DNA from 4 places in the Pseudomonas sp. NIBRBAC000502773 genome. Region 2 is predicted to be linked to each of the others. Evidence: predicted binding sites of a transcription regulator. Region 2 holds the regulator's gene; each other region holds the start of a gene.
What was found. The regulator sigma-54, encoded in region 2, starts transcription at its own class of promoters, with help from an activator protein. The targets are predictions, from matches to a motif close to ANTGGCATNNANNTTGCTNT.
Positions count from the first base shown of each region.

Region 1 (7,806 bases), 2.6 Mb from region 2:
GCAAGCGTCGAGGTAGTCCAGGCCCACAGCCAGTTTCAAATGCCGCTCCGGCCGGGCCAGTTGGTTGGTCACGTCAAAGCTGTACCAGGCGTCATCCAGCCAGGCTTCTGCCCAGGCGTGGCTGGCCAGGTGAGTGCTGTCTTCCGTGTACAAATACCCCGACACATACCGCGCAGGAATGCCCAGGCTGCGCGCGCAGGCCAGGAACGCATGGGTATGGTCCTGGCACACCCCCGCCCGCCCTGCGAAGGCCTGGGCGGCGCAGGTGTCGACTTCGGTGGCGCCGGGCGTGTAGACCATCGACTGGTTGAGGGCGTGCATCAGGTCGATCAGGGCCGTGCGATCCCGGCGCTGGTGGCAATGCTGTTGCGCGAAGGCGCGCAGGGCGTCGTCGGGCTCGGTCAGGCGGGTGCAGCGCAGGAACGGAAAGGCTGACTGGCTCTCGTGCTCAGCCTCACGCAGCTCATCGATATCCACCTGGCCACGGGCGCCAATGATGATGGCGTCGTGGGGTTCGTCCAGGGTCAGCACGTGCAGGATGTTGCCGAACGGGTCGATCTGCGCGCGCACCGGGCGAGGCAGGTCCAGTTGCCAACTGAGCACGTGCTGGCGCTCGCTGTCGTGGGGCGTGAGGCGCAGGTACTGGATGCTGGCGCGTACCTGGTCTTCGTAGTGGTAGGTGGTTTCGTGGCTGATGGAGAGTCTCATGCGGCCTCCAGGTAGGAACTGTAGATGGCGTCGCCCAACTGGCGGACCAAGGGGATAAAGTCGGTCAGCCAGGCGTGCAGGCCTTCCTCGAGGATTTCATCGATCGCGGTAAACCGCAGGCGCGCGTCCATCTCGGCCGCCAGGCGCTGGGCCGGACGGCCGTTGATGCCGGGCAGGCTGGCGAGGATCTGGTCGATCTCTTCGCTGCAGGCCCGCAGCGAGCGGGGTACATCGGCGCGCAACAGCAACAGCTCCGCGACTTGCCGGGCACCTGGGGCGTCGCGGTAGATCTCGGTGTAGGCCTCGAACGACGATAACGCGCGCAGCAAGGCACTCCATTGATAGTAGGCGTGGGCAGTGCCATCGGTGACCGCTTCGGCCTGGTCGCCGGCCATTTCATAGCGCGCATCCAGCAGGCGCAGGGTGTTGTCGGCGCGCTCGATAAACGTACCCAGCCGAATAAAACGGAAGGCGTCATTGCGCATGATGGTGCCGTAGGTCGCCCCCGGAACAGATGGGAACGCTCCTTGACCCACTCGCAGAACCGGCTCATGCCGTAGCGGCTGAGGCCCTGCTGTGATATTTCGCGAATCTCCAGCCAGGTGGCGTTGATGTTTTCCCACATGTCGGCAGTAATTCGCCCACGCACAGCATGGGCGCTGGCCCGCGCGGCACCGAGACAACTGTAGATGCTGGCCGGGTTGGCCGCATCCAGTGCGAAGAAATGCAGCAGGCGTTCGGCGTGCAATTCGCCGTGGCGCTCGCGGTAATCATCCAGCGTGCCGGTGATCAACAGCGGCATGGCCAGTTCATGCAGGCCATCACCGCGCCCATCCTGGGGCATCAGCGACAGCGAATAACTGACATCGAGCATGCGCGCGAGGTTTTCCGCGCGTTCCAGGTAGCGCGACATCCAGTACAAATCCGAGGCAGTTCTACTCAACATGGCATCAGTCCTCGACCACCCAGGTGTCTTTGGTGCCGCCGCCCTGGGACGAATTGACCACCAGCGACCCTTCACGCAGCGCGACACGGGTCAAACCGCCGGGCACCACACGGGTTTCCTTGCCGGACAACACAAACGGGCGCAGGTCGATATGGCGCGGCGCAATGCCGTTTTCGACAAAAGTCGGGCAGGTGGACAAGCACAGGGTTGGCTGTGCGATATAGGCGTGGGGCTTGGCCTTGATACGCGCGCGGAAGGCTTCGATTTCCGCCGCCGTGGACGCTGGGCCCACCAGCATGCCGTAGCCGCCGGAGCCCTGGGTTTCCTTCACCACCAGGTCCGGCAGGTTGGCCAGCACGTGGGACAATTCGTCGGGCTTACGGCACTGGAAGGTGGGAACGTTCTGCAGGATCGGTTCTTCATCGAGGTAAAAACGGATCATCTCGGTGACGAAGGGGTACACCGACTTGTCATCCGCCACCCCGGTGCCGATGGCATTGGCCAGCACCACATTGCCCGAGCGATAGGCCGCCAGCAGACCGGGCACGCCGAGCATGGAGTCGGGGTTGAAGGCCAGTGGGTCGAGGAATGCGTCGTCGAGGCGACGGTAGATCACGTCCACGGCTTTGGGGCCGTCGGTGGTGCGCATGAACACACGGTCATCGCGCACGAACAGGTCCGCGCCTTCCACCAACTCCACACCCATTTCCCGGGCTAAAAATGCATGCTCGAAAAACGCGCTGTTGAAGCGCCCCGGGGTCAGTACCACGACGCTGGGATTATCCAGGGGGCTGGCGCTTTTCAGGGTATCGAGCAGCAGGTTGGGGTAATGATCGATCGGCGCGATGCGCTGGGCGGCGAACAGCTCGGGGAACAGGCGCATCATCATCTTGCGGTCTTCGAGCATGTAGCTCACGCCGCTGGGTGTACGCAGGTTGTCTTCCAGCACGTAGTAGGTGCCGTCGCCATCGCGTACGAGGTCGACTCCGGAGATGTGGGAATACAGGTCGCGGTGCAGGTTCAGCCCCTGCATCGCCAACTGGTATTGCTCATTGGCCAGTACCTGTTCGGCGGGAATGATCCCGGCCTTGATGATGCGTTGTTCGTGATAGAGGTCGGCGAGAAACATGTTCAGCGCCTTGACCCGCTGGATGCAGCCACGCTCGACCATCCGCCATTCGCTGGCGGGAATGCTGCGGGGGATGGTGTCGAACGGAATCAGGCGCTCGGTGCCCTGCTCGTCGCCGTAAAGCGTGAAGGTGATCCCGGCACGGTGAAACAGCAAGTCGGCTTCGCGCCGGCGCTGGGCCAGCAGTTCAGCGGGGGTGTCGGCCAACCAGCGGGCGAACTCGCGGTAGTGAGGGCGAACCTGCCCTGCCCCATCGTACATTTCGTCGTAATAAGTGCGGATCATGCCGTACTCCTTGTCACCCGGACGCAAGAACCATCGCAAGGCCCGTGCCAGCGGCATAAACACTTAAAAATCAGTTGGTTAAATATAAGCAAGGAACTGATCGCACCGTCCTGGTGCGCAGAATGCCCGCTGCCCTGCTGCACGCTTCATGGCAATGCAAGCTTTGGCTATCAACAGCATAGTCAGAGTTGATTTCACTGCCCGTCGAAGCGTGCGGATAATCGCCCCCATCCGCTGAACAGGACATGTCCTACAGCTTTAGCCATTGCGTAATCGGTACCGTGATCACTCGTGTACCGACCGGCTCCTTCGGTCTTCCCTTTCAGCCACCCTTTTCTACGGGTGGCTTTTTTTTGTGCAAGAAAGAGCGGCGCAAGTTCCACAAATCTTCATATACCGCAAACAAAATCGGCCGACCCTAAGGCCAGCCGATACGCTGTGTTGCTCATACAATGGCGCTACATGGGTAACCCACGCACCTCCTGCTTGACGCCCCAACCTTCGATGATTCCGCCCAGCGGCTCGACCACCGCTCCAAAGTCCTGCTCGAAGTCTCCTATGCCATCGTAGGTTGCAAACATGATCTTGCTCAGTTCCAGGTACCAGGCGCCATCGTCGCGCGCACTGACCTGGGCATTCAGGGACTCACCACGAAATTCACCCGCAGCCCTGCGCGCCCGTTCCTCATCCGGGAAAATGGCGTAGAACTCAATGGGGTGGAACCGTGAAAAGTCGAAGCCGCCTTCTTTCATGCGGCGCAGAACGTTGGTGCTGATGTCTTCTTGATAGGCTGTGCTCATGAAACGTCCTCCTCAAACCGATGGATAGACTTTCCGTGCTTCCCAAAGCCCGCGCCCTACTGGCGCGGGTACTACGGCAGGTACAGCACCGCAGGAAAACAAGCATGTAGCTGACAAGACCAGACCTTAGCGATTCATTCGCTGATCTCACTTGCAGAGTAGCGCGAAGCTATCACCTCCACCAGAGGTGCTTGAATGGCATACAGGGAATGTTCAGGCGGCGGGAGAGATGTCGAGGATCTGAATACTGTTCTGGTCTTTGAGGATCTTGACCGTGGGCTCGGGCTTGCGGCCCTCAAGGTCATTGAGGTCCAGTTCGGCGGCCACGGGCACCAGCTTGTTGCGAATCATGTGTGCCGCATCTTCGAGGCTGGGCTTGTGCTCGCAGGTGAACTGCTCCACGGACTGTACGCCGTGATCATCAACGAAGGTAATCTGCCACTTTTGCATCGGTGCCTCCTCGATAAAACCCATGTGTGGGCTTACATCTATCTGGACCTTGAGGGCTCGGCAAACGTTCCACTCACCTCAGGAGGCACCGGATCAAGCGCAGTTATTTTTCAGCGTGTTCCTTCAGGGCTTTCAAGGTGTTGAACGGCGCGTCCACCACGAACTTGTTGGCCAGCCACGACGGCACGCTGCCGCCTGGCTCGGTGTGTACCTGGTAGGTGACTTCGGTCTCATTGGCGCCTTTAGGGACCAGTTTCCAGAAGCCCTCGACCTGAGCGACACGCACGTAGCCTTTTTCTTCGGGCTTGTAGGTCGGCACGCCCTGCAGCTTGCGGGTTACGTTGCCGTCGGCGTCCTTGGTGGTGGTGACATGGATGTACGAATCACGATCGGTCACCGGGAACGGCGCCTTGAACTGGGTGTAGGTCCAGGCCTCATCGCCTTTCTTGTCCACTAGCTTCTGGGATTTGCACTCATGAATCCACGAGCAGGCACCGGCCACATCTTCCTGCAGGGCCTGGATCCTGGCGACAGGCGCCTTGATCACGGTCACACCGCGATACGCCTTGTATTTGGAGCCGGCGACTTCGCTCAGGGACACCTTGATACCGTCTTCATCCTTGGCAACCTGCCAATCCTCAGCCTGGGCAGTGGCAGCAAATACCAGCGTAAAACCGCACAGCACAGCCATTCGTTTCAGCGAACCCATTGTTGTATTCCTTATTGTTGAAGTTCCGATAGTAAAGCCCATCAAGCCGCCGTCATCTGCTCCCACCAGCCGATCAACCGAATCGCATCGGCCTGGTCGGTGCCGCAGACATCGATATCCGCCTTGAAATCACTGCACACGGCCGGGCGCTCCGGGCGGCCGAACAGTTGGCACAGCTGTTCGACCGACAGGTGCAGGCAGCGTTCGCCCGCCGGTTTGCCATTGGGCATCCCGGGTAAGGGCGAACTGATGGAGGGGGCGATGCAGCAGGCGCCACAGCCTTCACGGCAATTCATGACCAGCAGGTCCTCGACGACTCAATAGGGACGGCCGGGCTAGAGTACGCCCTTAAACAGCCGTTTTAAAATGGGTTAACAGGGGTTTTTCGCACAAAACAAAAGTGACCGACCAGTCTGCGACAGATGGTCGATGGCCCGCGTCACTGTGCAGGAAAAAGTTTACTGCTTGAACTCGAATTCCAACGCCGCACCTTCCACTTCACGGCGCTCTTCGTTGCGCAATTGCAGCTTCATCTCATTGCTGAGCAAACGGCCATTGATCTGGAACGCACTGTTGTCGGTAGGCTTTTCACCGAACATCGGCGGCAACAACGGCACGCTCTTGGGCTTGGGCACGGTGCCCAGGGGCTGCAGGTGCCTGACCATGTCCGAAGGTAGGGACAAATCCAACTGTGCCGGTGGCAGTTTGGTCTGTGCCACTTCCTGGGCTGACTTGGATTTTTTCGCCGTTGACGCACGCTTTTTCGCCGTGGCGCTTGGCTTCTTCGTGACGGGGGCTTGCTTGGCGGAGGAAGGTTTTTTTACCGGGGCATCCTGCCGGGTGTTGGCAGCGGGCTTGTTTTCAGCCACGGGTGCCGCCGCCAGCGCTGTGCCGACGTTACACAGGCTTAACAGGCCAATCACCAAAGCAGCGCGAACAATTGAGGTCATATTGCCTACAGCATTAACGGCAGAGGGCCATATGCTCGCTTGTTGTGCGCGGCATGACAAGCACGGTGATCATCCAGCTATCGGCGTTGTCCCTTTTCAACGCCTCAAAAGCCGGCTGCGGTTTCCTGGCATAACTGGCTGGCCAGCATCCCCAGGGTCATCAGCGCTCGCTCTGCCTCGCGGTTCCACGGTGTGCCGCAGTTAAGACGAATACAGTGGTTGAACTGCTCGGTATTGCTGAAGATCAACCCCGGCGCAATGCTGATGCCCTGTTGCAGGGCGCGCACGTGCAGTTCCTGGGTATTGACCCGCCCTGGCAAACTGACCCACAAGATAAAGCCGCCCGTCGGACGGGTCATCTGGGTGCCTTCCGGGAAATACTGCTGCACCGCCAGTTGGAAGGCGCTGAGATTCTTGCGGTATTCCTGGCGGATGTAACGCAGGTGCCGGTCGTAGCCGCCGTTCTCCAGATACGCTGCCACACCCATCTGGGTGACGCTGCAGGCCGAGTGGGTGCTGAACATTTGCAGGCGCTGGATTTCCTGCTGGTACTTGCCGGCGATCATCCAGCCGATGCGCACACCCGGCGACAAGGTCTTGGAAAAGCTCGAGCAATAGATGACCCGGTCCAGGCGGTCATAGGCCTTGAGGGCCTTGGTGCGGCCGAGTTCGAACATCAGTTCGCCGTAGATATCGTCTTCGACAATCTGGATATCGAAATCCGAGGCCAGGCGCAGCAACTGTTTCTGCCGTTCCTCGGGCATGGTGCCGCCCAGGGGGTTGCTCAGGCGCGTGGTCAACACCAGGGCCTTGATCGACCATTGGTTGGCTGCCAGTTGCAGGGCTTCCAGGCTCATGCCGGTGGACGGGTCGCTGGGGATCTCGATGACTTTTAGGCCCAACAGGTCGGCCAGTTGCAGCAAGCCGTAATAGGTGGGCGATTCAGCCGCGATCAAGTCGCCGGGGCGTGTCAGCACCCGTAGCGACATCTGCAAGGCGTCAACACAGCCGTGGGTGATTACCACTTCGGAGGGGTCCACCACCACGCCGGCGTCACGCATGCGAATCGCCACCTGGCGGCGCAGCGGCTCGAAACCGGGACTGAACATGTAGCTGAAGGCGCGTGGGCTCTGGAAACGCGTGACCTTGGCCAATTGCTGGTGCAGCGCCCGTACCGGCAGATAGTCGACGCTCGGCACGGCGGCGCCCAGGGGAAATACACCTTCGCGGCGCGACTCGCCCAATACCTGCTGGATAATGCTGCTGCGGGTGACCAACCCCGGGCGCTCGACCCGCGCGATGTCCGGCGTGGGCGCCGTGAGTGCCGGCGTCTGGTGCACGTAGTAACCGGACTGCGGCCGTGCGCGGATCAATCCCTGATCTTCCAGGTTGGCGTAGGCCTGCAATACCGTGGCGTGGCTGACATTGAGCTGGGAGCTCATCTTGCGCACCGAGGGCACGCGCTCGCCAGGTTGATAGACACCGCGACGGATGTCCTCAGCCAGTTGCTGGGCGATACGTTGGTAAAGCAACAGATTGGTCATGACGCAGCACTCGATTTCACGGGTATTTTATTTTTGTGTGAAACATACCGGCACAGTTTAGAAGTGTACGGGGACAGTTGCCACAATAGTCGAGCGCGCGCGGGAGTGACAGTAAAAACTGTAAGGTCAGTGGAGAGAATACTCAGATGTATACAGAACAATGTGGGAGGGGGCTTGCTCCCGATGACGGAGTGTCAGTCGCCGAAAATAGTGACTGATCCACCGCTATCGGGGGCAAGCCCCCTCCCACACTTTTGATTTGCGCAAGGCTTCAGCGAGCGGCGC
Region 1 is NZ_CP041189.1:1,745,504-1,753,309, forward strand. It holds gene NIBR502773_RS07935 (transglutaminase family protein) at 1-708, opposite strand, end outside; partial or broken gene NIBR502773_RS07940 (alpha-E domain-containing protein) at 705-1,654, opposite strand; gene NIBR502773_RS07945 (circularly permuted type 2 ATP-grasp protein) at 1,659-3,068, opposite strand; gene NIBR502773_RS07950 (ribonuclease E inhibitor RraB) at 3,527-3,868, opposite strand; gene NIBR502773_RS07955 (hypothetical protein) at 4,082-4,318, opposite strand; gene NIBR502773_RS07960 (START domain-containing protein) at 4,422-5,027, opposite strand; gene NIBR502773_RS07965 (YkgJ family cysteine cluster protein) at 5,069-5,323, opposite strand; gene NIBR502773_RS07970 (translation initiation factor 2) at 5,486-5,977, opposite strand; gene NIBR502773_RS07975 (PLP-dependent aminotransferase family protein) at 6,082-7,521, opposite strand; gene NIBR502773_RS07980 (OmpA family protein) at 7,793-7,806, opposite strand, start outside.
Region 1: the regulator sigma-54 is predicted to act here: its motif matches at 3,101-3,120, upstream of NIBR502773_RS07945 (circularly permuted type 2 ATP-grasp protein).

Region 2 (7,806 bases):
GGTGGCCCTTGAGCACACCGACCTGCCCCGTAGCCAACTGGAAGTCCTGCTGGATCCGGAAAAGCTCACGGCTGGCGGCGTGTAATCACCGACCCTGCTTTGGAGGCTCACCATGGAGCACTGGAAACGCACGATCGAACGGGCCAATCGCTGCTTTATGCAGGGCGAATTGGTTGACGCTCGCGAGGCCTATCTGCAAGCCCTGGCCCTGGCTCAAGTGTTGTTCGAGCGCTGGGCGAATGCCGACGAAGCAGTGGCGGCTTGCGTCATTTCCCATCACAACCTGGCGGATTTGCACCTGCGCCTGAATCAGCCCGAGGAAAGCGCCGAATACCTCTGCGCCATTCACCAGCGCTTGCTCCAGGCCATGCAGGACGTGCGCCTTAGCCCGCAGCTGCGGGAAGCGGCGCTGCGCCAGAGCAGCAAGACTTACGTCGAACTGTTGAACTTCATCAGCGATCACGGTGAGTACCCGCGCACCCATCGCTTGCTGGGCGGTACTGCGGTGCAGCCGACCCCGTCTCAATACGGAGCACATTGATATGACCTACACCTTGCCAGCCTTGCCCTATGCCTACGATGCCCTGGAACCGCATATCGATGCGCAAACCATGGAGATTCACTACACCAAGCACCACCAGACCTACATCAATAACCTCAATGCTGCGGTCGAGGGCACCGAATTTGCGGGCTGGCCGGTGGAAAAACTGGTGTCCAGTGTGCAGCAGCTGCCGGAAAAACTGCGTGCGGCCGTCATCAACCAAGGCGGCGGCCATGCCAACCACTCGCTGTTCTGGGCGGTGATGTCGCCTAAAGGCGGCGGCAAGCCCGACGGCGCGTTGGGAAAAGCCGTTGAAGAGCAACTTGGCGGTTTCGACAGTTTCAAGGAGGCTTTCACCAAAGCCGCCTTGACCCGTTTCGGCAGCGGCTGGGCGTGGTTGAGTATCACGCCGCAAAAGACGCTGATAGTGGAAAGCAGCGGCAACCAGGACAGCCCGTTGATGAATGGCAACACGCCGATCCTCGGCCTGGACGTCTGGGAGCATGCTTACTACCTGCGCTACCAGAACCGTCGGCCTGAATACATCAACGCCTTCTACAGTGTTATCAACTGGCCGGAAGTCGCCGCACGCTATCAGGCCGCGTTGGCCTGACATTCACTTCCATAACAAGATCTAAGGCCGACTATGGGCACTGAAACACTGGCGATCAGCAGCGTGCGAATGTTTCGTTATGCGTTTGGCTCGCTGTTGCTGTTGGCAGGTACTGCATTGCTGGTGGCCCACGGGCTGGCCTGGCTGGATCTGGCACCGCGCATCATGCGCGCCTTGCAGGGCGGGGCGATTTGCGCGCTTGGCACGGCGCTCGGGGCGGTTCCGGTCTTGGTGATTCGGCGGATGCCGGTGGCGTTGAGCGATACCTTGTTGGGCTTCGGTGCCGGTGTGATGCTGGCGGCGACCGCGTTTTCGCTGGTCGTGCCGGGAATTGCTGCGGCCGAAGCCCTTGGTCTTTCGCCCTGGGGTGCAGGTGGGCTGATCAGCTTCGGCATCATGCTGGGCGCATTCGGTTTGTATCTCGTGGACCGCAAGGTATCCGGCGCCAGTCCGGAGATGTTGGTGGGCACGCCGGATAAACCGGTGATTCCACCGCGTATCTGGCTGTTCGTGTTTGCCATCATCGCCCACAACATCCCCGAAGGCATGGCCGTTGGCGTCTCAGCCGGCGGCGGCATGTCGGATGCCGACAGCTTGGCCATGGGCATTGCTTTGCAGGATGTGCCCGAAGGCCTGGTCATTGCGCTGGTATTGGCTGGGGCAGGGATGTCGCGGGTCAGGGCATTCCTGATTGGCGCTGCCTCAGGCTTGGTGGAGCCAGTGTTCGCCGTGCTTTGCGCCTGGCTGGTGACCCTGGCTGAGGTGCTGTTGCCCTTGGGCCTGGCGCTGGCCGCTGGTGCGATGTTGTTGGTGGTCACCCACGAAGTGATCCCGGAGTCGCGCCGCAACGGTCACGAAAAGCTCGCCAGCTTGGGGTTGTGTATGGGGTTCTGCTTGATGATGGTGATGGATACCGCCTTGGGGTGAGGCCTCTTGCTTCACACCCGCCTCAACGGGGGAGGGGTTACTCACCCTCATCAAAGAAGTTGTTGATCAGCGCCACCAGGGCGTCCATGGCTTCCTGCTCTTGCTCGCCCTCGGTGCTCAAATGAATCTTGGTGCCTTTGCCGGCTGCCAACATCATCATCGCCATGATGCTTTTGCCATCGACCATGCTCTCAGGTGTACGCCCGGCGCGGATCTGGCAAGGGAACTGCCCGGCAATACCGACGAATTTGGCCGAGGCGCGGGCATGCAGACCCAGCTTGTTGATGATTTCAATTTCCAGAGCGGGCATCGCGGGGGTGTTCCTTTCAGCTAAGGTCGCGGTGGCGAACCTGGACGTTCTTGAGGGTTTGTTGCAGCACCTGGCCCAGGCGCTCGGTCAGGTAGACGGAGCGGTGGTGGCCGCCGGTGCAGCCGATGGCAATGGTGACATAGGCTCGGTTGCTCGCGGCAAAGCGCGGCAACCATTTGAGCAGGTAGCTGGAAATGTCCTGGAACATCTCCTCCACATCCGGTTGCGCGGCCAGGTAATCGGCCACTGGCTGATCCAGCCCCGACTGGTCACGCAGTTCCGGCTTCCAATAAGGATTGGGCAGGCAGCGCACGTCGAACACCAGGTCGGCATCCACCGGCATGCCACGCTTGAAGCCAAAGGACTCGACCAGGAATGCCGTGCCGGGCTCCGGCTGGTTCAGCAGGCGTAGCTTGATGGCATCGCGCAACTGGTACAGGTTGAGGCTGGTGGTGTTGATCTTGAGGTCAGCGAGGTCAATGATCGGCCCGAGCAGCTTGGTTTCATCCTCGATGGCTTCGGCCAGGGAGCGGTGCGGGCTGCTGAGGGGGTGACGTCGGCGGGTCTCTGAGAAGCGCTTGAGCAGGGTTTCTTCGTCGGCGTCCAGATACAGCACATCGCAGTGAATGTGCTTGGCGCGCACCTCTTCGAGCAATTCCGGAAAGCGCGTGAGGTGGCTCGGCAGGTTGCGGGCGTCAATCGAAACGGCGACCAAGGGCTGGGCCAATTCGGTATGGATCAGTGCCCGTTCCGCCAATTCCGGGAGCAGGCCGGCGGGCAGGTTGTCGATGCAATAGAAGCCGTTGTCCTCAAGGACGTTGAGGGCGGTACTTTTACCCGAGCCGGAGCGGCCGCTGACGATGATCAAACGCATGATTACTGCCCGTTTTGTTCATCCAGGACAACTTGATACAGCGCCTCGTTGCTACTGGCACTGCGCAGTTTGTCGCGTACTTCCTTGCGGTCGAGCATGCTTGCGATCTGCCGAAGCAGTTCCAGGTGTGCATCGGTGGCGGCCTGTGGGACCAGCAGAACAAACAGCAGGTCTACCGGGGCGCCGTCGATCGCGTCGAAATCGATAGGTGCGTCCAGGTGCAGCAGGGCGCTGACGGGGGTCTCGCAGCCTTTGAGGCGGCAGTGGGGAATGGCGATGCCGTTGCCAAAACCGGTGGAGCCGAGTTTTTCACGGGCAATCAGAGCCTCAAAGACATCTTGCATCTCCAGCTCAGGCACTTGGCTGCTGATCAGGTTGGCAATTTGTTCGAGGGCTTTCTTCTTGCTGCCGCCCGGCACGTTCACGAGGGAACGGCCGGGGTCAGGATGGTTTCAAGTCGGATCATGGGGGGAGAGTTAACGACCTGTACCTTGCATCAGGTGCAGATTCTTTTCCTTATGCTTTATGAGTTGGCGGTCCAGCTTGTCGTAGAGCGAGTCGATCGCCGCGTACATGTCTTCATGTTCCGCATTGGCAACGAGCTTGGCATTCGGCACGTGCAGGGTGGCCTCGATTTTCTGCTTGAGCTTGTCGACCTCCATGATGACCTGCACGTTGGTGATCTTGTCAAAGTGCCCCGCAAGCTTGTTCAGCTTGCTCTCGGTGTACTCGCGCAGGGGCTTGGTAACTTCCAGTTGGTGTCCACTGATGTTGACTTGCATACAGCTTCTCCTTCGTTGCCAGTGCATAAAGCGGCGGGTAGGAATACCCGCCACTGGAACGCTGTGGCCCGCCCGTCACATCAAACGCTTACGCTCGCTGGAAGGCGCGATCCCTAAGGACTCGCGGTACTTGGCGACGGTTCGACGGGCGACCTGAATGCCTTGTGCCTCCAGTAAACCAGCGATCTTGCTGTCACTCAACGGCTTTTTCTGATTTTCCGCAGCAACCAGTTTTTTGATGATTGCGCGGATCGCCGTGGACGAGCATTCGCCGCCTTCGGATGTGCTGACATGGCTGGAGAAAAAGTATTTCAGCTCATATATGCCCCGTGGGGTATGCATGAATTTTTGTGTGGTCACCCGGGAAATCGTCGATTCGTGCATGCCCACCGCTTCTGCGATGTCGTGCAGGACCAGCGGTTTCATCGCCTCGTCACCATATTCCAGGAAGCCGCGCTGATGCTCGACGATCTGGGTGGCCACTTTCATCAGGGTTTCGTTGCGGCTTTGCAGGCTCTTGATGAACCAGCGCGCTTCCTGCAACTGGTTTCGCATAAAGGTGTTATCGGCGCTGGTGTCGGCACGGCGCACAAAACCGGCATATTGCGGGTTGACCCGCAGGCGCGGCACCGACTCCTGGTTCAGTTCCACCAACCAGCGCTCGTTGTCCTTGCGCACGATCACGTCGGGAACGACGTATTCGGCTTCACTGGACTCGATCTGCGAGCCTGGACGCGGGTTGAGGCTTTGCACCAGCTCGATGACCTGGCGCAGGTCGTCTTCCTTGAGCTTCATGCGCCGCATCAACTGGCTGTAGTCGCGGCTGCCCAGCAGGTCGATGTAGTCGGTGACCAGGCGCTGGGCCTCTGCGAGCCATGGGGTCTTGGCGGGCAGCTGGCGCAGTTGCAGCAGCAGGCATTCGCTCAGGGTGCGCGCACCGATGCCGGCGGGCTCGAACTGTTGGATGCGGTGCAGGACCGCTTCGATTTCGTCCAGCTCGATGTCCAGTTCCGGGTCGAAGGCCTCGAGAATCTCTTCGAGCGTCTCGTCCAGGTAACCCTGGTTATTGATGCAGTCGATCAGGGTCACGGCGATCAGGCGATCGGTGTCCGACATCGGCGCGAGGTTCAGTTGCCACAGCAGATGGCTCTGCAGGCTCTCGCCGGCGGAAGTACGGGTGGTGAAGTCCCACTCGTCATCGTCATTGCTGGGCAGGCTGCTGGCGCTGGTCTGGTAGACGTCCTCCCAGGCGGTGTCTACCGGGAGTTCGTTGGGAATGCGTTCGTTCCAATCGCCTTCCTCAAGGTTATCCACCGTGGGGGCGGTTTCCTGGTAGGAGGGTTCCTGTACGTCGGAATTGGGTTTTTGCTCGATGTTGTCGGCCAATGGGTCTGCATTATCGAAGTCGTCGCCTTCTTCCTGGCGTTCGAGCATCGGATTGGACTCCAGGGCCTCCTGGATTTCCTGTTGCAGGTCCAGGGTCGACAATTGGAGCAGGCGGATGGCCTGTTGCAGCTGCGGTGTCATCGTCAGCTGCTGGCCCATTCTCAGGACTAGCGATGGTTTCATGGCAGGGGCTTAACACCTTATTCGCCGGCGCAATGCGCCATCCACGACAGGGCGCGTGAGCGCCAAACATAAGCAAATTATATGCCTGATATCGGGGGCTTTGCCTAGAGCGCGGTAACAATAAAAATCCGGAGGTTTTCATTGACTCCCGCGCATCGGGCAAACGACCTGCCACCGCCTTGTTGTTGCAGGCGGCCTTACAGGCGGAACTCGTGACCCAGGTACACTTCCTTGACCAGTTCGTTGGCCAGGATGGTGGCAGAGTCGCCTTCGGCGATCAGCTGGCCATCGTTGACGATATACGCGGTTTCGCAGATATCGAGGGTCTCACGCACGTTGTGGTCAGTGATCAGTACACCGATGCCCTTGGCCTTGAGGTGGTGGATGATCTGCTTGATGTCGCCGACCGAGATGGGGTCGACGCCGGCAAACGGTTCGTCCAGCAGGATGAACTTGGGGGCAGTGGCCAGGGCGCGGGCGATTTCCACGCGACGACGCTCACCACCGGACAGGCTCATGCCAAGGTTGTCGCGAATGTGGTTGATGTGGAATTCCTGCAGCAGGCTTTCCAGTTCTTTGCGGCGGCCGTCACGGTCGAGTTCCTTGCGGGTTTCAAGGATGGCCATGATGTTGTCGGATACTGACAGCTTGCGGAAGATCGACGCTTCCTGCGGAAGATAGCCAATACCGGCACGGGCGCGGCCGTGCATTGGCTGGTGGCTCACATCCAGGTCGTCGATCAATACGCGACCTTGGTCCGCCTGGACCAGGCCGACGATCATGTAGAAGCAGGTGGTCTTGCCGGCGCCGTTAGGGCCAAGCAAGCCGACGATCTGGCCGCTGTCGATCGACAGGCTGACGTCGCGCACGACCTGACGGCTTTTATAGGCCTTGGCCAGATGCTGGGCTTTCAGGGTTGCCATTACTCGGCCTTCTTCTTCGGCTGGATAACCATGTCGATGCGTGGGCGTGGCGCGGTGACCTTGCTGCCATTGGCACGACCGGCGTTGGCGATCTGCTTCACGGTGTCATAGGTGATCTTCTCGCCTTCCGTGGAGTTGCCATCGGGGCTGAGTACCTTGGCCTGGTCGATCAGCACGATGCGATTCTGCTGGGCGTGATACTGGATGGTCTTGCCGTAGCCCTTCATCGGGCCGGTGTCGGTAGCCGACTGCTTCTGTTCGAAGTAAGCCAGGTTGCCCACCGAAGTCACTACGTCGATATCGCCCGCCTGGGTGCGCGTCAGTGTCACCGTGTTGCCGGTGATCTTCATCGAACCCTGGGTGATGATCACGCCGCCGGTATAGGTGGCGACGCCTTGCTTGTCATCCAGTTGCGCATCGTCAGCCGAGATGTGGATCGGTTGCTGGCTATCGTTCGGCAGAGCCCAGGCGCTCACGCTTCCCAGTGCTGCGCCCAGACCGAGCAAAATAGGGAGAGTTTTAACGAGCCTCATACTGTCCTCTTACGTTCGATAGCAGGTGTATCCTGCTTTCTTTCAAATACGCTTTCATTCCCTTGCCAGTCGATACACCGCCAGCGCCGTCGATTCTAACGTCTTGCTCGGTCTGCGCATATTGCTTCTGTGGGAATACGGTCATGCGACTGCTGGTAATCACGGTGTCACGGTTTTTGGCGTCAGTGCGCGCAACGCGTACCGAGTCAATCAGTTCTACCTCGGTGCCGTCCGGGTTCACCTCGCCACGCTTGCTCGTGACATGCCATGGGAACTCGGTGCCGCGGTACAGGTTCAGGTCCGGGTTGGTCAGCAGGGTGACTTCGGTGGCCTTCAAATGCTCGACTTTGTCCGAGGTCATCTCGTACTGCACCTTGCCGTCGGGCAGGAACTGCACGCTGTAGGCATTGGTTGCGTAATAGTCGATAGCCCCTTCGTCAACCTGCGCAACAGGCTGGTCGAGGAAGCGCCCCGGGCTGATATTCCAGTAGCCCACCGCCAGAAACAGCGCGGCAATGACTCCGAATAGCAGGAAGTTGCGAATCTTTTTACTCAGCATAAAACGCTCTATAGGTAGGCGGCGTGGGCCGCTTCAAGACTGCCCTGGGCTCGCAGGATCAGTTCACAGAACTCGCGGGCGGCACCTTCGCCGCCACGGGCGGTGGTGACGCCATGGGCGTGCTCGCGAACAAACGTCGCCGCATTGGCGACGGCCATGCCCAGGCCCACTCGGC
Region 2 is NZ_CP041189.1:4,344,782-4,352,587, forward strand. It holds gene NIBR502773_RS19965 (lyase family protein) at 1-85, shown strand, start outside; gene NIBR502773_RS19970 (hypothetical protein) at 113-541, shown strand; gene NIBR502773_RS19975 (superoxide dismutase) at 543-1,154, shown strand; gene NIBR502773_RS19980 (ZIP family metal transporter) at 1,188-2,081, shown strand; gene NIBR502773_RS19985 (HPr family phosphocarrier protein) at 2,119-2,391, opposite strand; gene rapZ (RNase adapter RapZ) at 2,408-3,265, opposite strand; partial or broken gene ptsN (PTS IIA-like nitrogen regulatory protein PtsN) at 3,268-3,731, opposite strand; gene hpf (ribosome hibernation-promoting factor, HPF/YfiA family) at 3,742-4,047, opposite strand; gene NIBR502773_RS20005 (RNA polymerase factor sigma-54) at 4,123-5,616, opposite strand; gene lptB (LPS export ABC transporter ATP-binding protein) at 5,814-6,539, opposite strand; gene lptA (lipopolysaccharide transport periplasmic protein LptA) at 6,539-7,072, opposite strand; gene lptC (LPS export ABC transporter periplasmic protein LptC) at 7,059-7,631, opposite strand; gene NIBR502773_RS20025 (HAD family hydrolase) at 7,640-7,806, opposite strand, start outside.

Region 3 (7,806 bases), 2.5 Mb from region 2:
AAGTGCTGCAATGTCCCAAGCTGACGATCATGCCCAAGTCCAGTCCGGTGGTGTGCGGTGTGGCGAATATTCGTGGTGCGACTATCCCGATTCTTGACCTGGCCCTGGCCACCGGCTCGGCCGGCCTGCAGGATCGCGAGAACCCGTTCGTGATCATTACCGAGTACAACACCAAGACCCAGGGTTTCCTGGTGCGCTCGGTGGAACGCATCGTCAACATGAACTGGGAAGAGATTCATCCGCCGCCCAAGGGCACCGGTCGCGATCACTACCTTACGGCGGTGACGCGGGTCGATAACCAGTTGGTGGAGATCATCGACGTGGAGAAGATCCTCGCCGAAGTGGCGCCTACCTCGGAATCGATTTCCGTGGGGGTGGTCGACGCCGAAACGGCGCACAAGGCGGTCTCGCTGCGTGTGCTGACGGTGGATGACTCCTCGGTAGCGCGCAAACAGGTGACTCGCTGCCTGCAAACCGTCGGCGTGGACGTTGTCGCCCTCAATGACGGGCGTCAGGCATTGGATTACCTGCGTAAGCTGGTGGATGAAGGTAAGAAGCCGGAAGAAGAATTCTTGATGATGATCTCTGACATCGAGATGCCGGAAATGGACGGCTATACCCTCACTGCAGAGATACGCAGCGATCCACGCATGCAAAAACTGCATATCATCCTGCATACTTCGTTGTCGGGCGTATTCAATCAGGCGATGGTCAAGAAAGTCGGTGCCGATGACTTCCTGGCCAAATTCCGCCCTGATGACCTGGCATCCCGGGTAGTCGACCGGATCAAGGCAGCAGATCACGGCTAGGGTTTTCCCCTGGCGGTCATACGATTTTAGAGGCGGTATCAGTGTCTACGGGTAATTTGGATTTTGAACAGTTCCGGGTCTTCCTGGAAAAAGCCTGTGGCATATTGCTCGGTGAAAACAAGCAATACCTGGTATCCAGCCGTCTTAACAAACTGATGGAGCAGCAGGGCATCAAATCCCTGGGCGAGTTGGTTCAGCGGATCCAGGGGCAGCCGCGCAGTGGCCTTAAGGAGATGGTGGTCGATGCCATGACCACCAACGAAACCCTGTGGTTTCGCGATACCTACCCCTTTGAAGTGCTCAAGAGCAAAGTGCTGCCGGAGGCCATCAAGGCCAGCCCGGGCCAGCGCCTGCGTATCTGGTCGGCCGCCTGCTCTTCGGGTCAGGAACCGTACTCGATTTCGATGTCCATCGATGAGTTCGAGCGGACCAACATGGGCCAACTGAAAGCCGGAGCGCAGATCGTCGCCACCGACCTGTCCGGCACCATGCTCACCAACTGCAAGACCGGCGAGTACGACAGCCTGGCCCTGGGCCGTGGCTTGTCCCAGGAACGTTTGCAACGCTACTTCGACCCGAAAGGGGCCGGGCGTTGGGCGGTCAAGGCGCCGATCAAGAACCGTGTGGAGTTTCGCTCGTTCAACCTGCTCGACAGCTACGCCAGCCTGGGCAAGTTTGACATGGTGTTCTGCCGCAACGTGCTGATCTACTTCTCGGCAGAGGTGAAGAAAGACATCCTGTTGCGCATCCACGGCACCCTCAAGCGTGGCGGCTACCTGTTCCTCGGTGCATCCGAGGCGCTCAATGGTTTGCCGGATCACTTCCAGATGGTGCAATGCAGCCCTGGGATCATCTACCAGGCCAAATAATCAGGCCAAATAATATGTGGGAGGGGGCTTGCTCCCGATAGCGGTGTATCAGTGATAGAGACATCAACTGATCAAACGCTATCGGGGCAGCCCCCTCCCACATTTGTTTCTGCGGCAAAGTTGAAGAAAGCGGCAACTCCCCATTGCCGCTTTACTGGCGTCACGCGGAAACCCGTTGCCGCTTTTCTGGCATTGCCGCCGGCAAGCTCCTCGCAACCCCTTGATTTACGGGGGTATCAGATATTGGCATGCGCCTTGCTATAACCCTGTTAACGAACAGCAGGTCAGCCTAAAGGTTTCCGCCATGAGCATCAGCTTCGATAAAGCGCTCGGTATCCACGAACAAGCCCTGGGCTTCCGCGCCCAGCGTGCCGAAGTCCTGGCCAACAACATTGCCAACGCCGACACCCCGAACTACAAGGCTCGGGACCTGGATTTCTCTGCCGTGCTCGCCGCACAGCAGGACAAGACCAAGAACGGCACCTTCGCCTTGAACATGACCAACAGCCGTCATATCGAAGCGCAAGGCCTGAGCAGTGGTGACGAGTCGCTGCTGTATCGCACGCCGATGCAGCCGTCGATCGACCAGAACACCGTCGACGCCCAGTTGGAGCAATCGGCCTATGCCGAGAACTCGGTGAACTTTCAGGCCAGCTTTACCCTGCTCAACAGTAAATTCAAAGGGCTGATGTCAGCCCTGCGTGGAGAGTAAGCCATGTCCCTGTCCAGTGTTTTCAATATTGCCGGCAGTGGCATGAGCGCGCAGACCACGCGCTTGAACACCGTCGCCAGTAACATCGCCAACGCCGAGACCGTGTCTTCGAGCATCGACCAGACCTACCGCGCCCGTCACCCGGTGTTCGCCACCATGTTCCAGGGTGGCCAGAGCGGTGGCAGCGATTCGCTGTTCCAGAACCAGGATGCTGCCGGCCAGGGCGTGCAGGTCCTCGGTGTGGTCGAAGACCAGAGCAACCTCGAGGCCCGTTACGAGCCGAACCATCCTGCCGCGAACGAAAAGGGTTATGTCTATTACCCCAACGTCAACGTGGTCGAGGAAATGGCAGACATGATCTCCGCCAGCCGCTCGTTCCAGACCAACGCGGAAATGATGAACACCGCCAAAACCATGATGCAGAAGGTCCTGACCCTGGGTCAGTGATAAGGGGCGCCAAATAATGGCCATCGTTGATACCACGACCAATACGGCAGTCCAGGACCTTTTCAACTCCAAGGTCAAGACCGCCACCGACAACACCACCGTCGCCGACGCTACCAAGACGGCGACAGGCAGCCAGTCCCTGGGCAAGGATGCGTTCCTGCAATTGCTGGTGACCCAACTGAAAAACCAGAACCCGCTGTCGCCTCAGGACAACGGCGCGTTCGTGGCCCAGTTGGCCCAGTTCAGCAGCCTGGAAGGCATCAACACCCTGAACGACTCGGTCAATGCGATCTCCAGCAACTTCAGCTCGTCGCAGGCGCTGCAGGCATCGTCGCTGGTGGGGCGCTCGATCATCACCCAGACCAACAAGGCTTTGGTGGACACGAGCAAGAGCATGACCGGTTCGGTGGCGGTGACTGCGGCGACAGGCAACGTCTCGATCAAGATCTCCGATAAAGACGGCAACGTGGTGCGCACTATCGATATGGGTGCCCAAAGCGCGGGTTCGTCCGACTTCATCTGGGATGGCAAGAACGACAAGGGCGAGGTCGCCCCAGCCGGCACCTATACCTTTGCGGCGACGACCAAGAACGACAAGGGTGAATCGGTGGCCATGGCGACTTCGTTGCCGGCAACGGTGACCAGTGTGACGTTGAGCAAGACCGGCGGCGAAATGCTGCTGAACCTTGCGGGTGGCATGGGCAGCGTCAAGCTGTCGCAAATTCAGACTATCGGTACATAGAGCCGGCTAAATACGGCAGAGGGAGAGAAACATGTCTTTTAATATCGGCCTTAGCGGCCTCTATGCGGCCAACAAACAACTGGACGTAACCGGCAACAACATCGCCAACGTTGCGACCACTGGCTTCAAGTCGTCCCGTGCGGAGTTCGCGGATATCTACGCCGCGTCCAAACTGGGCACCGGCCAGAACAGCATCGGCAACGGTGTGAACCTGGCAGCGGTGTCCCAGCAGTTCACCCAGGGTGACGTCAACAACAGCGGCGGCGTGCTGGACATGGCGATCCAGGGCGGTGGCTTCTTCGTGCAGAAGGGCAGCGATGGCTCGCTGGAGTACACCCGTAGTGGTGCCTTCCGTGCCGATAAAGACGGCTACATCACCAACAACACCGGTACCTCGCGCCTGCAGGGCTACGCGGCAGATGACGACGGCAAGATCATCAAAGGCGGTTTGACCGACCTGCAACTGAACCTGTCGTACCTACCACCGAAGGCGTCCACCAAAGTGGACTCCACCAGTAACCTGAACTCGTCGGAGCCGGTGATCAACCAAACCACCAAGCCGTTCGACCCGACTGACACCACCACTTTCACCACCCAGTACAGCACCACCCTGTACGACTCCCAGGGCAACTCCCACGAGATGGTGCAGTACATGGTGAAAACCGACGCCAACAAGTGGAGCGCCTACACGCTGATCGATGGCCGTAACCTGGATGGTTCCAAGCCTACAACGACGGGTACCACTGCTCCTGTACCGTCGGTATTGAGCTTTGACGGTGCCGGTAAACTGACGGATATCACCACCGCAGGCGTGTCCGGCACGACCCTGACGCTCACCGGCTGGATCCCGGGCTCGGTGACCAATGGCGTATGGACGCCTAACAAGGCTACAGCGCCAAACATTGCCGTCAACATGGCCAATATCACCCAGTACAACTCCGCCAGTTACCGCAACCCACCGACCACCGACGGTTACGCCACTGGCCAGATCACCGGCCTGAAAATCGACGGCAATGGCGTAATGTTCGCCACGTTCAGCAACCAGCAGAGCAAGGCCATCGGCCAGATCTCCCTGGCCAGCTTCAACAACGAGCAAGGCTTGCAGCCATCGGGCGGCACCACCTGGAGAGAGACCTTCGCTTCGGGCCAGCCGGGTTATGACTCCCCGCAATCCGGTACCCTGGGTTCGATCGTGGCCAACTCCCTGGAGAACTCCAACGTCAACCTGACCAACGAGCTGGTGGACCTGATCAAGGCCCAGAGCAACTACCAGGCGAACGCCAAGACCATCTCGACCCAGAGCACTATCATGCAGACCATCATTCAGATGACCTGATGCCGTAGGCTCCATACCAAGCCCCTCGCAAGAGGGGCTTTTTTGTGGGCGTAAGAAAAAGCCATAAAAAAATTAAAGTTACTTGTCGAAATGCTTGAGGAGGAACACTCCATTCCTGCCTTGCCACTGATTGGTCCAGAGCCTTGCGGGCTTACCAATCAATGGGAGCACCAAAGATGTGGAGTTCAGGAGTTTCTGCGTCAAGTACAGGTCGCATACCTTTTTTGTCGGGCGTTGCGCGAGGTGATTCGCCGCCTGTTGAACCTGCTGCTGAAGTATCTACGGTTAAGTCGTTGCTCAACCAGTTGCTTGATGCAGATAAAGATGGCAAGACCCAAACGGTTCAGGACCTGCGCAACAAGTTGAATGAGTTGCGCGAGAAATTGGGTGACGAGAAATTCAAGGAAATCCTTAAGAAACTGGCCGAAGAAGCCGATGGCAGGCTGCTTGAACTTCTCAAGCGGCTGCTTCGGGAGTGGTTTCCTGATAACGATGATGTAACGCCACCGCGAGGAGGGGGCCGGGGGGCGGTGCAGGGGTGAATCCGCAGGATTTTGGCCCCTCTGAATCAATGAGTAACAAGCCCTATACCAGCGGGAAAAACTATTTCAACTACAAGCCTGATAACAGTAACCCTGGGCAAAAGCCGGGAACTGGCCGAGAGCCGGGCAATATCTGGAGTGGTTTCAAGCAGGGACCCGACGGCAACTGTGTGACTGTTTCCGCAATAAAGGCTGCCATGATGCGGTATGGCAAGGAACCGACAGATGTGTTCAAGGAGGTAAAAGAGTCGGGTAATGGCTATGACGTAACGATGCGCGATGGATTCAAGCTTCACGTGTCCAAGGGCGAACTGAAAGAGGCGGCAAAGGAGGCCCGCTTCGAGGGGGATGACCCTTCGATGATAACGTCTGCAAACTTCATGTATGCCGCGAGCGCCAAGCGGGCGCAGATGGAAAACAACGATGGCACGGCAGGGTACAGTTTCAAGTCTGCCATGGAGAGCCTCAACAATGGAGAGTACTCCCGCGAAGGTCTGGACCGCTTGGGATTGAAGGGGCTTTACAGGCAGGCGACCGATGCCGACTTGAGAAGCAGCAGAGTCGGAACGGTGGAGTACGGCGGTCATTCGATGGCGGTGATTAACGGCCGTATTGAGTTGTGGGGGCAGCGAGGCGGTGTACCTAAAATGGGTATAGCGACCGTGTTGATCTAGTTCTCTACGAGGGTTTTTCCGGGCAAAAGAAAACCCCCGATACACCGTAGGCATATCGGGGGCTATTCAACCCGGGGTGGTTAAACCCAAGGTGGGCTCAGCTTACTGGCAAGCTTCGCAATCCGGCTCGTCGATTGCACAGGCCTTTGGCACTGGTGCCGGGCCGGCCGGGGCGGCGAGCACCGAATCATCACCGTGGTTACCGCTGGACACAGCGTTCAGCTTGCCGGTGTTGATGGTCGACTTCTCGGTGCTGGTCGCGGCCAGGGCACGGAGGTAGTAAGTGGTTTTCAGGCCACGGTACCAGGCCATGCGGTAGGTCACGTCGAGCTTCTTGCCCGATGCGCCGGCGATGTACAGGTTCAGGGACTGAGCCTGGTCGATCCACTTCTGGCGGCGGCTGGCGGCGTCGACGATCCACTTGGTGTCCACTTCGAAGGCCGTCGCGTAGAGCTCTTTGAGTTCCTGCGGGATGCGTTCGATCTGCTGCACGGAACCGTCGTAGTACTTCAGGTCGTTGATCATGACCGAGTCCCACAGGCCGCGGGCTTTCAGGTCGCGGACCAGATACGGGTTGATCACGGTGAATTCGCCCGACAGGTTCGATTTCACATACAGGTTCTGGTAGGTCGGTTCGATCGACTGCGAGACGCCAGTGATGTTGGCGATGGTCGCGGTCGGTGCGATGGCCATGATGTTGGAGTTACGAATACCTTTCTGCACACGGGCACGTACCGGTGCCCAGTCCAAGGTCTCGTTCAGGTCAACATCGATGTACTTCTGGCCACGGGCTTCGATCAGGATCTGTTGCGAATCCAGCGGCAGGATGCCCTTGGACCACAGCGAACCCTGGAACGTCTCGTAGGCGCCGCGCTCGTCGGCCAGGTCGCAGGAAGCCTGGATCGCGTAGTAGCTGACCGCTTCCATGGACTTGTCGGCGAACTCGACCGCAGCGTCCGAACCGTAGGGAATGTGCTGCAGGTACAGCGCGTCCTGGAAGCCCATGATGCCGAGGCCGACTGGACGGTGCTTGAAGTTGGAGTTCTGCGCCTGTGGCACCGAGTAGTAGTTGATGTCGATCACGTTATCGAGCATGCGTACGGCGGTGTTGACGGTGCGCTCCAGCTTGGCGGTGTCCAGCTTGCCGTTGACGATGTGGTTCGGCAGGTTGATCGAGCCCAGGTTGCAAACGGCGATCTCGTCCTTGTTGGTGTTCAAGGTGATCTCGGTGCACAGGTTCGAGCTGTGGACCACGCCCACGTGCTGCTGCGGGCTGCGCAGGTTGCACGGGTCCTTGAAGGTCAGCCATGGGTGGCCGGTTTCGAACAGCATGGACAGCATCTTGCGCCACAGGTCCTTGGCCTGGATGGTCTTGAACAGCTTGACCTTGCCTGGGTACTCGGTGAGGGCTTCGTAGTACTCGTAGCGCTCTTCGAAGGCCTTGCCGGTCAGGTCGTGCAGGTCCGGCACTTCGGAGGGCGAGAACAGGGTCCACTTGCCGTCATCGAAGACGCGCTTCATGAACAGGTCAGGGATCCAGTTGGCGGTGTTCATGTCGTGGGTACGACGACGGTCATCACCGGTGTTCTTGCGCAGCTCGATGAACTCTTCAATGTCCATGTGCCAGGTTTCCAGGTAGGCACACACCGCGCCTTTGCGCTTGCCGCCCTGGTTG
Region 3 is NZ_CP041189.1:1,805,373-1,813,178, reverse strand. It holds gene NIBR502773_RS08270 (chemotaxis protein CheV) at 1-809, shown strand, start outside; gene cheR (protein-glutamate O-methyltransferase CheR) at 851-1,678, shown strand; gene flgB (flagellar basal body rod protein FlgB) at 1,983-2,390, shown strand; gene flgC (flagellar basal body rod protein FlgC) at 2,394-2,837, shown strand; gene flgD (flagellar hook assembly protein FlgD) at 2,854-3,579, shown strand; gene flgE (flagellar hook protein FlgE) at 3,611-4,915, shown strand; gene NIBR502773_RS31245 (hypothetical protein) at 5,092-5,457, shown strand; gene NIBR502773_RS08240 (hypothetical protein) at 5,454-6,131, shown strand; gene NIBR502773_RS08235 (ribonucleoside-diphosphate reductase subunit alpha) at 6,234-7,806, opposite strand, start outside.
Region 3: the regulator sigma-54 is predicted to act here: its motif matches at 1,921-1,940, upstream of flgB (flagellar basal body rod protein FlgB).

Region 4 (7,806 bases), 640 kb from region 2:
GCCTTCCTGTTGCAAGGCTTTCTCGAGGACCCAGCGGATAGAACGGTCGTCATCGACGATCCACACAGTTTCACTACGGCTCATGTCGATGGGGCTCCTTGTTCCAGAGGCAGAAAGATCGAGAATGTGGTGTGGCCGGGATGGCTCTCACATTCGATCAGACCCTGGTGCTGGCTGATGATGTTCTGGGTAATGGCCAGGCCCAGCCCGGTACCGTCCGGGCGGCCGCTGACCATGGGAAAGAAAATGGTTTCCTGGAGTTCCGCAGGAATGCCCGGGCCGTTGTCGATGATCTCGACCTTGGTTACCAGGCGATGGCGCACGTGGCCGATGGTGAACTGGCGCAGGGCACGGGTGCGCAGGCTGATGCGGCCAAGGCGCAGCTCGTTCTGGCTGCTGATGGCCTGCATGGCGTTGCGCACGATGTTGAGCACCGCCTGGATCATCTGCTCGCGGTCGATCAACACGTCGGGAATGCTTGGGTCGTAGTCGCGCACCAGGGTGATGCAGCCCTGGCTTTCGGCTTCTACCAACTGACAGACGCGCTCCAGTACTTCGTGCACGTTGGTCATCGCCAGCGACGGCAGCTTGTTGGAGCCGAGCATGCGGTCCACCAGGTTACGCAGGCGGTCGGCCTCTTCGATGATGACGTTGGTGTAGTCCTTGAGGTGCTCGTCCGGCAGTTCACGGGCCAGCAGCTGCGCCGCGCCGCGAATGCCGCCCAGCGGGTTCTTGATCTCATGGGCCAGGCCGCGCACCAGCATCTTGCTGGTCTCCTGCTTGGACAGCTGGGCTTCTTCCTTGGTGATGCGCAACAGGCGGTCGCGGGGGTGCACTTCGAGCAGCAGCAGCGTGGCACCGTTGCTCAGGATCGGGGTCACGGCGTAGTCGACGGTCAGCGTCTGGCCGGTGAGTGCCGTGAGCATCGCTTCACGCTTGGTGAACGGGTGTGCCTGCTCCACCGCCTGGCGCAACGAACTCAAGGCTTCGGCCGACTCGGTGAACAATTCGCTGATGAACTGCCCATGGCTGCGCTGACCGCTGATGGCCAGGAGCATCTCTGCCGCCGGGTTCATGTACTCAAGGCGCAGGTCGTCATTGAGCAGGATGGTCGCGGTGGTCAGGTTGTCGAGTAGCAAACGGTGCAGTGCATCGCTGATGGTCATCGGGACCTCTTTTGGAGCAAGGCGCGGGCTTGAGGCACACGCTGATACAAGGAAAATGCAAAAACCAAACCAAGGCTCCGAAAAGAAGCGTGAATCCCCTGAAATAAGGGGTTAAGGCGCGAAACTGTGGCGTTCTGCCAGCCTGCTGGGGAAGTTTCGAACCAAAATGGTGTGAGCCAGTGGGAAGGGTGCGGGATGTCGCACCAATATAGTGCGGTTTTGTGAAGATTGTTCAGGAAGTGCCGAATTCACACAAATCCAATGTGGGAGGAACTCCCACATGTTCGGCTCGGGTTACAGATTCAGTCTTTGTGGATACATAGCTCGGCCGTGGCGCGAATCATCGCCAGCTGCCGCAACGGGTCGTTCAGCGGCTCATGCACCGCTTCAGCCAGCCATTGAGGGCACTGCGGGTCGCTGCGTTGTGGCGTGAAGTCCGCGAGCTGTTGCAGCAGGCGTTTTTGCAATTGATCCAGTTGCGGGCGAATCTGCTTCACCAGGTCCGGGCGCGGGTCGTCGGGTGCCTTGCCCTGGAACTGCCAGTCGGACAGGTGGGTGTATTGCACCAGCTTGTTTGCCTCGATCTGCGCCGAGAAAAATTGCTCGGCGGCGGCGGGCTCCAGTTTGTAACTCGGTGCCTGGGCAATGACGCTGGCGAGCACGTCCTGCTCGCGCTTTTTGTCTTCTACCGGTTTTTTACTGTCCCATTTGCTCAGGGCCACCTGGTCGGCAATGGCCAAGCGTTCGGCGATGCTGTTGAGCAATGGCTCCAGTGTCGGCGGTGCAGCGAATGCACTGGCGCTGGCGAACAATAAAGTGAATGCAAGTAGACGCTTCAAGAGGTGACCTCCTAGGGTGCGGGCAAAAAAAAGACCTCCCGAAGGAGGCCTTTTTCATCACGCTGCGTCAAGCAGCGCTACCGGATCAGCAGCTGTAGTACAGCTCGTATTCCAGTGGGTGTACGAAGGTGCGTACTTTGATTTCTTCTTCGCTTTTCAGCTCGATGTAGGCATCGATGAAGTCGTCGCTGAATACGCCGCCTTTGGTCAGGAACGCACGGCCCTTGTCCAGCTCTTCCAGGGCTTCTTTCAGGCTGCCGCACACTTGTGGGATCTCTTTGGCCTCTTCAGGCGGCAGGTCGTACAAGTTTTTGTCGGCGGCGTCGCCAGGGTGGATCTTGTTCTGGATACCGTCCAGGCCGGCCATGACCAGGGCAGCGAAAGCCAGGTATGGGTTGGCTGCTGGATCCGGGAAGCGAGCTTCGATACGGCGAGCGCGCGGGCTGGACACGTAAGGAATACGGATCGAGGCGGAACGGTTGCGAGCCGAGTAGGCCAGCATGACCGGTGCTTCGAAACCTGGGACCAGACGCTTGTAGGAGTTGGTCGACGGGTTGGTGAAGCCGTTCAGGGCCTTACCGTGCTTGATGATGCCACCGATGAAGTACAGGGCGGTGTCGGACAGGCCGGCATAACCTTCGCCAGCGAAGGTGTTCTTGCCTTCTTTGGCGATGGACAGGTGAACGTGCATACCCGAACCGTTATCGCCGTACAGCGGCTTAGGCATGAAGGTAGCGGTACGGCCGTAGGCATCAGCCACGTTGTGTACGCAGTACTTCAGGGTCTGGACTTCGTCAGCCTTGGCCACCAGGGTGTTGAACTTAACGCCGATTTCGTTCTGGCCGGCAGTCGCCACTTCGTGGTGGTGAACTTCGATGACCAGGCCCATTTCTTCCATGGCGTTGCACATGGAGGTACGGATTTCGTGGTCGTGGTCGAACGGCGGAACCGGGAAGTAGCCACCTTTGATGCCTGGACGGTGGCCTTTGTTGCCGCCTTCCACGTCCTGGTCGGACATCCACGAACCTTGTTCGGAGAAGATCTTGAACATGGAGCCGGAGATGTCGGACTTGAACTTGACCGAATCAAAGATGAAGAATTCCGGTTCCGGGCCGACGAATACGGTGTCGCCGATACCGGTGGACTTCAGGTATTCCTCGGCACGCTTGGCGATCGCACGTGGGTCGCGGTCGTAGCCTTGCATGGTCGAAGGCTCGATCACGTCGCAGACGATGATCAGGGTTGGGTCTTCGGTGAACGGGTCGAGGACGGCAGTGCTGTCGTCCGGCATCAGGATCATGTCGGAGGCTTCGATGCCTTTCCAGCCAGCGATGGAGGAGCCGTCGAACATTTTGCCTTCTTCGAAGAAAGCATCATCCAGCGCGTCGCGAGCCGGCATGGTCACGTGGTGCTGAGTGCCTTTGGTGTCCGTGAAGCGCAGATCAATCCATTTAACGTCATGATCTTTGATGAGTTGAACCGACTTCGACATAGTGTCCTCCGGGTGGCTTCGGGCTGGGGTAGTGGAGTTAGCCCTTAGAATGTGGGTGATGCCGGCGCGGATAGTCCGCCATGGCAACCTGCCTCACAAGAGAGCAAATTGCATGCCAGTGCGCCAACATGGGTTTTTTGCTAAAAAAACGCCCCTATAAAGGTGCATTGCGACAAATGTCCGAAATTAGCGCACCGCAATGTTGCGCGCGTGAGCGTAAACGCACCTCTTTAGTGCGAGACGAGTGTTGTGCATATTAACTGGTTAAACCTTGAGCGATTTCCGCTATAATCCGCGCCCCCCTTTTTCGGCAGGCCCTGCGCGCGCTGTTTCCATGAAATTAATCGTTAAAGTCTTTCCCGAGATCACCATCAAGAGCCGACCGGTACGGATGCGTTTCATCCGTCAGTTGGCCAAGAACATCCGTGCCGTGCTCCGCGATCTGGACCCGGCTGTGGTGGTGAACGGTGTGTGGGACAACCTCGAGCTGGAAACCCGCTTGACCGACGCCAAAGCCTTGAAGGACATGACCGAGCGCCTGAGCTGCATGCCAGGTATCGCGCATTTCCTGCAGGTGGATGAGTACCCGCTGGGGGACTTCGACGACATCACCGAAAAATGCAAACGGCACTTCGGCGACAGCCTTGAAGGCAAGATTTTTTCGGTGCGCTGCAAGCGTGCCGGCAAGCACCCGTTCAGCTCCATGGACGTCGAGAAATACGTCGGCAGCAAGCTGCGTCGCGAGTGCGGCGCCGCCGGAATTTCCCTCAAGGCACCGCAAATTGAAGTGCGCATGGAAATTCGCGACCAACGGTTGTTTGTGATTCACAGCCAGCACGACAGCATCGGCGGCTACCCGCTGGGCGCCCTGGAACAGACCCTGGTCCTCATGTCCGGCGGTTTCGATTCCACGGTGGCGGCCTACCAGATCATGCGCCGCGGCCTGATGAGCCACTTCTGCTTCTTTAACCTGGGCGGGCGTGCACACGAATTGGGCGTGATGGAAGTTGCGCACTTTATCTGGAAGAAGTACGGCAGCTCCCAGCGCGTGCTATTTGTGAGCGTACCGTTCGAGGAAGTGCTGGGCGAAATTCTCGGTAAAGTCGATAACAGTCATATGGGCGTAGTTTTGAAGCGTATGATGTTGCGCGCTGCGTCCCGAATCGCCGATCAGTTGCAGATCGACGCGCTGGTGACGGGTGAAGCGATTTCCCAGGTTTCCAGCCAGACGCTGCCGAACCTGTCGCTGATCGACTGCGTGACCGAGAAGCTGGTACTGCGCCCGCTGATCGCCAGCCACAAGCAGGACATCATCGACTTGGCAGAAGCAATCGGCACCGCCGACTTTGCCAAGCATATGCCTGAATACTGCGGGGTCATTTCGGTGAACCCCAAGACCCACGCCAAGCGCAACCGCGTGGAGTACGAAGAACAACAGTTTGATATGGCGGTTCTGGAGCGTGCGCTCGAGAACGCCAAGCTGGTCCCGATCGATCGTGTTATCGACGAACTGGGCCAGGATGTGCAGATCGAAGAAGTCAGCGAAGCCCTGGCCGGCCAGATCGTCATCGACATCCGTCACCCGGATGCCGCTGAAGATGAGCCGCTGGAAATCGCCGGCATCGACGTACAAACGCTGCCGTTTTATGCATTGAACGCGCGTTTCAAGGAACTGGATAACAGCCGTCAGTACCTGCTGTATTGCGACAAAGGCGTGATGAGTCGCCTGCATGCCCACCATTTGCTCAGTGAGGGGCATGCCAATGTGCGCGTTTATCGACCGAGCTAAGAGCCCGGGGCTGTTTGCCTGTGGCCTGCGTCACCGGCCCCCGACTCTGCCGTCAAGCTGTAACGGCAAGGCCTGACTCTACTGTTAATCGCTGCCACGACCTGTCAGCACACCGAATCCTCTGATCGAGATACACAAGTGATCGAAAATCTACGTAACATCGCCATCATTGCCCACGTTGACCATGGTAAAACCACCCTGGTAGACAAACTCCTGCGTCAATCCGGCACCCTGGAGCGCAACGAGCTCAACGACGAGCGCGTGATGGACTCCAACGACCAGGAAAAAGAGCGCGGTATTACCATCCTGGCAAAAAACACCGCCATCAACTGGAACGGCTACCACATCAACATCGTGGATACCCCGGGCCACGCCGACTTCGGCGGCGAAGTAGAACGCGTAATGTCGATGGTTGACTCCGTTCTGCTGCTGGTTGACGCTCAAGACGGCCCTATGCCGCAAACCCGTTTCGTGACCAAGAAGGCGTTCGAAGCCGGCCTGCGTCCGATCGTGTGCATCAACAAGGTGGACCGTCCGGGCGCGCGTCCGGACTGGGTTCTGGACCAGATCTTCGACCTGTTCGACAACCTGGGTGCTACCGAAGAACAGCTGGACTTCAAAGTCGTCTACGCCTCGGCCCTGAACGGCATTGCCGGTCTGGACCACACCGACATGGCCGAAGACATGACCCCGCTGTACCAGTCGATCGTCGACAACGTACCTGCGCCGAAAGTTGACCGTGACGGCCCGTTCCAGATGCAAATCTCGGCACTGGACTACAACAGCTTCCTGGGTGTGATCGGCGTTGGCCGTATCGCCCGTGGCAGCGTCAAGCCGAACACCCCGGTTGTGGCAATCGGCGCCGACGGCAAGAAGCGCAACGGTCGTATCCTGAAGCTGATGGGTCACCACGGCCTGCACCGTATCGACGTTGAAGAAGCCTTCGCCGGCGACATCGTGTGCGTCAGCGGCATGGACTCGCTGTTCATCTCCGACACCCTGTGCCAGCCGGACAATGTCGAGGCGATGAAGCCTCTGACCGTCGACGAGCCAACCGTTTCCATGACCTTCCAGGTAAACGACTCGCCATTCTGCGGTAAAGAAGGCAAGTTCGTGACTTCCCGTAACATCAAGGAACGTCTGGACAAAGAGCTGCTGTACAACGTTGCACTGCGCGTTGAAGAAGGCGACTCGGCTGACAAGTTCAAGGTTTCCGGCCGTGGTGAGCTGCACCTCTCGGTACTGATCGAAACCATGCGTCGCGAAGGCTTCGAAATGGGCGTTGGTCGTCCTGAAGTGATCATCCGTCAGGTTGACGGCGTGAAGCAGGAACCGTTCGAAAACGTCACCATCGACACCCCTGAAGAATCCCAGGGCAAGGTCATGGAAGAGATGGGCCTGCGTAAGGGCGACCTGACCAACATGGTGCCGGATGGCAAAGGCCGTGTGCGTCTGGAATACAACATCCCTGCTCGTGGCCTGATTGGTTTCCGTAACCAGTTCCTGACCCTGACCAACGGTGCTGGCATCCTGACCTCGATCTTCGATCGCTACGACACCATGAAGTCCGGCGACATGTCCGGCCGTCAGAACGGTGTTCTGGTATCGGTAGAAACCGGCAAGGCGCTGACCTACTCCCTGGAAACCCTCCAGGCGCGTGGCAAGCTGTTCGTTGAACACGGTCAAGAGATCTACAACGGTCAGATCGTTGGCCTGAACAGCCGTGACAACGACATGGGCGTCAACCCAACCAAAGGCAAGAAGCTCGACAACATGCGTGCTTCGGGTAAAGACGAAACCATCGCCCTGGTTCCACCTGTTCGCTTCACCCTGGAACAGGCCCTGGAGTTCATCCAGGACGACGAACTGTGCGAAGTGACGCCGAAGTCGATCCGCCTGCGTAAGAAGATCCTGGACGAAGGCGAGCGCACCCGCGCTGCCAAGAAAGCCAAGAACTGAGTTAACTCAGGCTGAATGAAAAACGCCCCCGGTCGAAAGGCCGGGGGCGTTTTTTTATGCCTGCAGGTTTTAGGGTAGCTGTACTGGCCTCATCGGGGGCAAGCCCCTCCCACCTTTGAATGTGTTCACAGATCAAAATGTGGGAGGGGGCTTGCCCCCGATAGGGCCCTTGAGAGCCCCACAAAACCCGAATCAGAACTTGTCGAGGGTCTTGAATTTGGTCTCGCGCACCACTTCCTTCGGCTTGTACGCGCAATACCCCGGGCGCGGCCCGATCTTCGGGTGGTTGCGGCAAGTATCCGGGCGCTTGTCATAAATAGTGCAGAAGCGCGTCTTACGATCCAGGTACAGGCAGTCGTTGTTGCTCATGCGCTGCAGGGTGAAAATCTCGGATTTGTTGTTGTAGCGCTCGACGATGCCTTCCTTCTGCAACCGCTTGGCGATGTTCTTCGGCGGGTCGCCGCGCTCGAACTCATCGACGATGCCAATGCGGATCAGGTCCTTGATCTTCACCTCAACCGGCAGCGTGCAGCAGCTGGACACGCAGCCGCCGCACATATG
Region 4 is NZ_CP041189.1:3,703,150-3,710,955, forward strand. It holds gene ntrC (nitrogen regulation protein NR(I)) at 1-84, opposite strand, end outside; gene glnL (nitrogen regulation protein NR(II)) at 81-1,166, opposite strand; gene NIBR502773_RS17085 (chorismate mutase) at 1,469-2,005, opposite strand; gene glnA (glutamate--ammonia ligase) at 2,091-3,497, opposite strand; gene thiI (tRNA uracil 4-sulfurtransferase ThiI) at 3,832-5,286, shown strand; gene typA (translational GTPase TypA) at 5,425-7,245, shown strand; gene NIBR502773_RS17110 (YkgJ family cysteine cluster protein) at 7,438-7,806, opposite strand, start outside.
Region 4: the regulator sigma-54 is predicted to act here: its motif matches at 3,598-3,617, upstream of glnA (glutamate--ammonia ligase).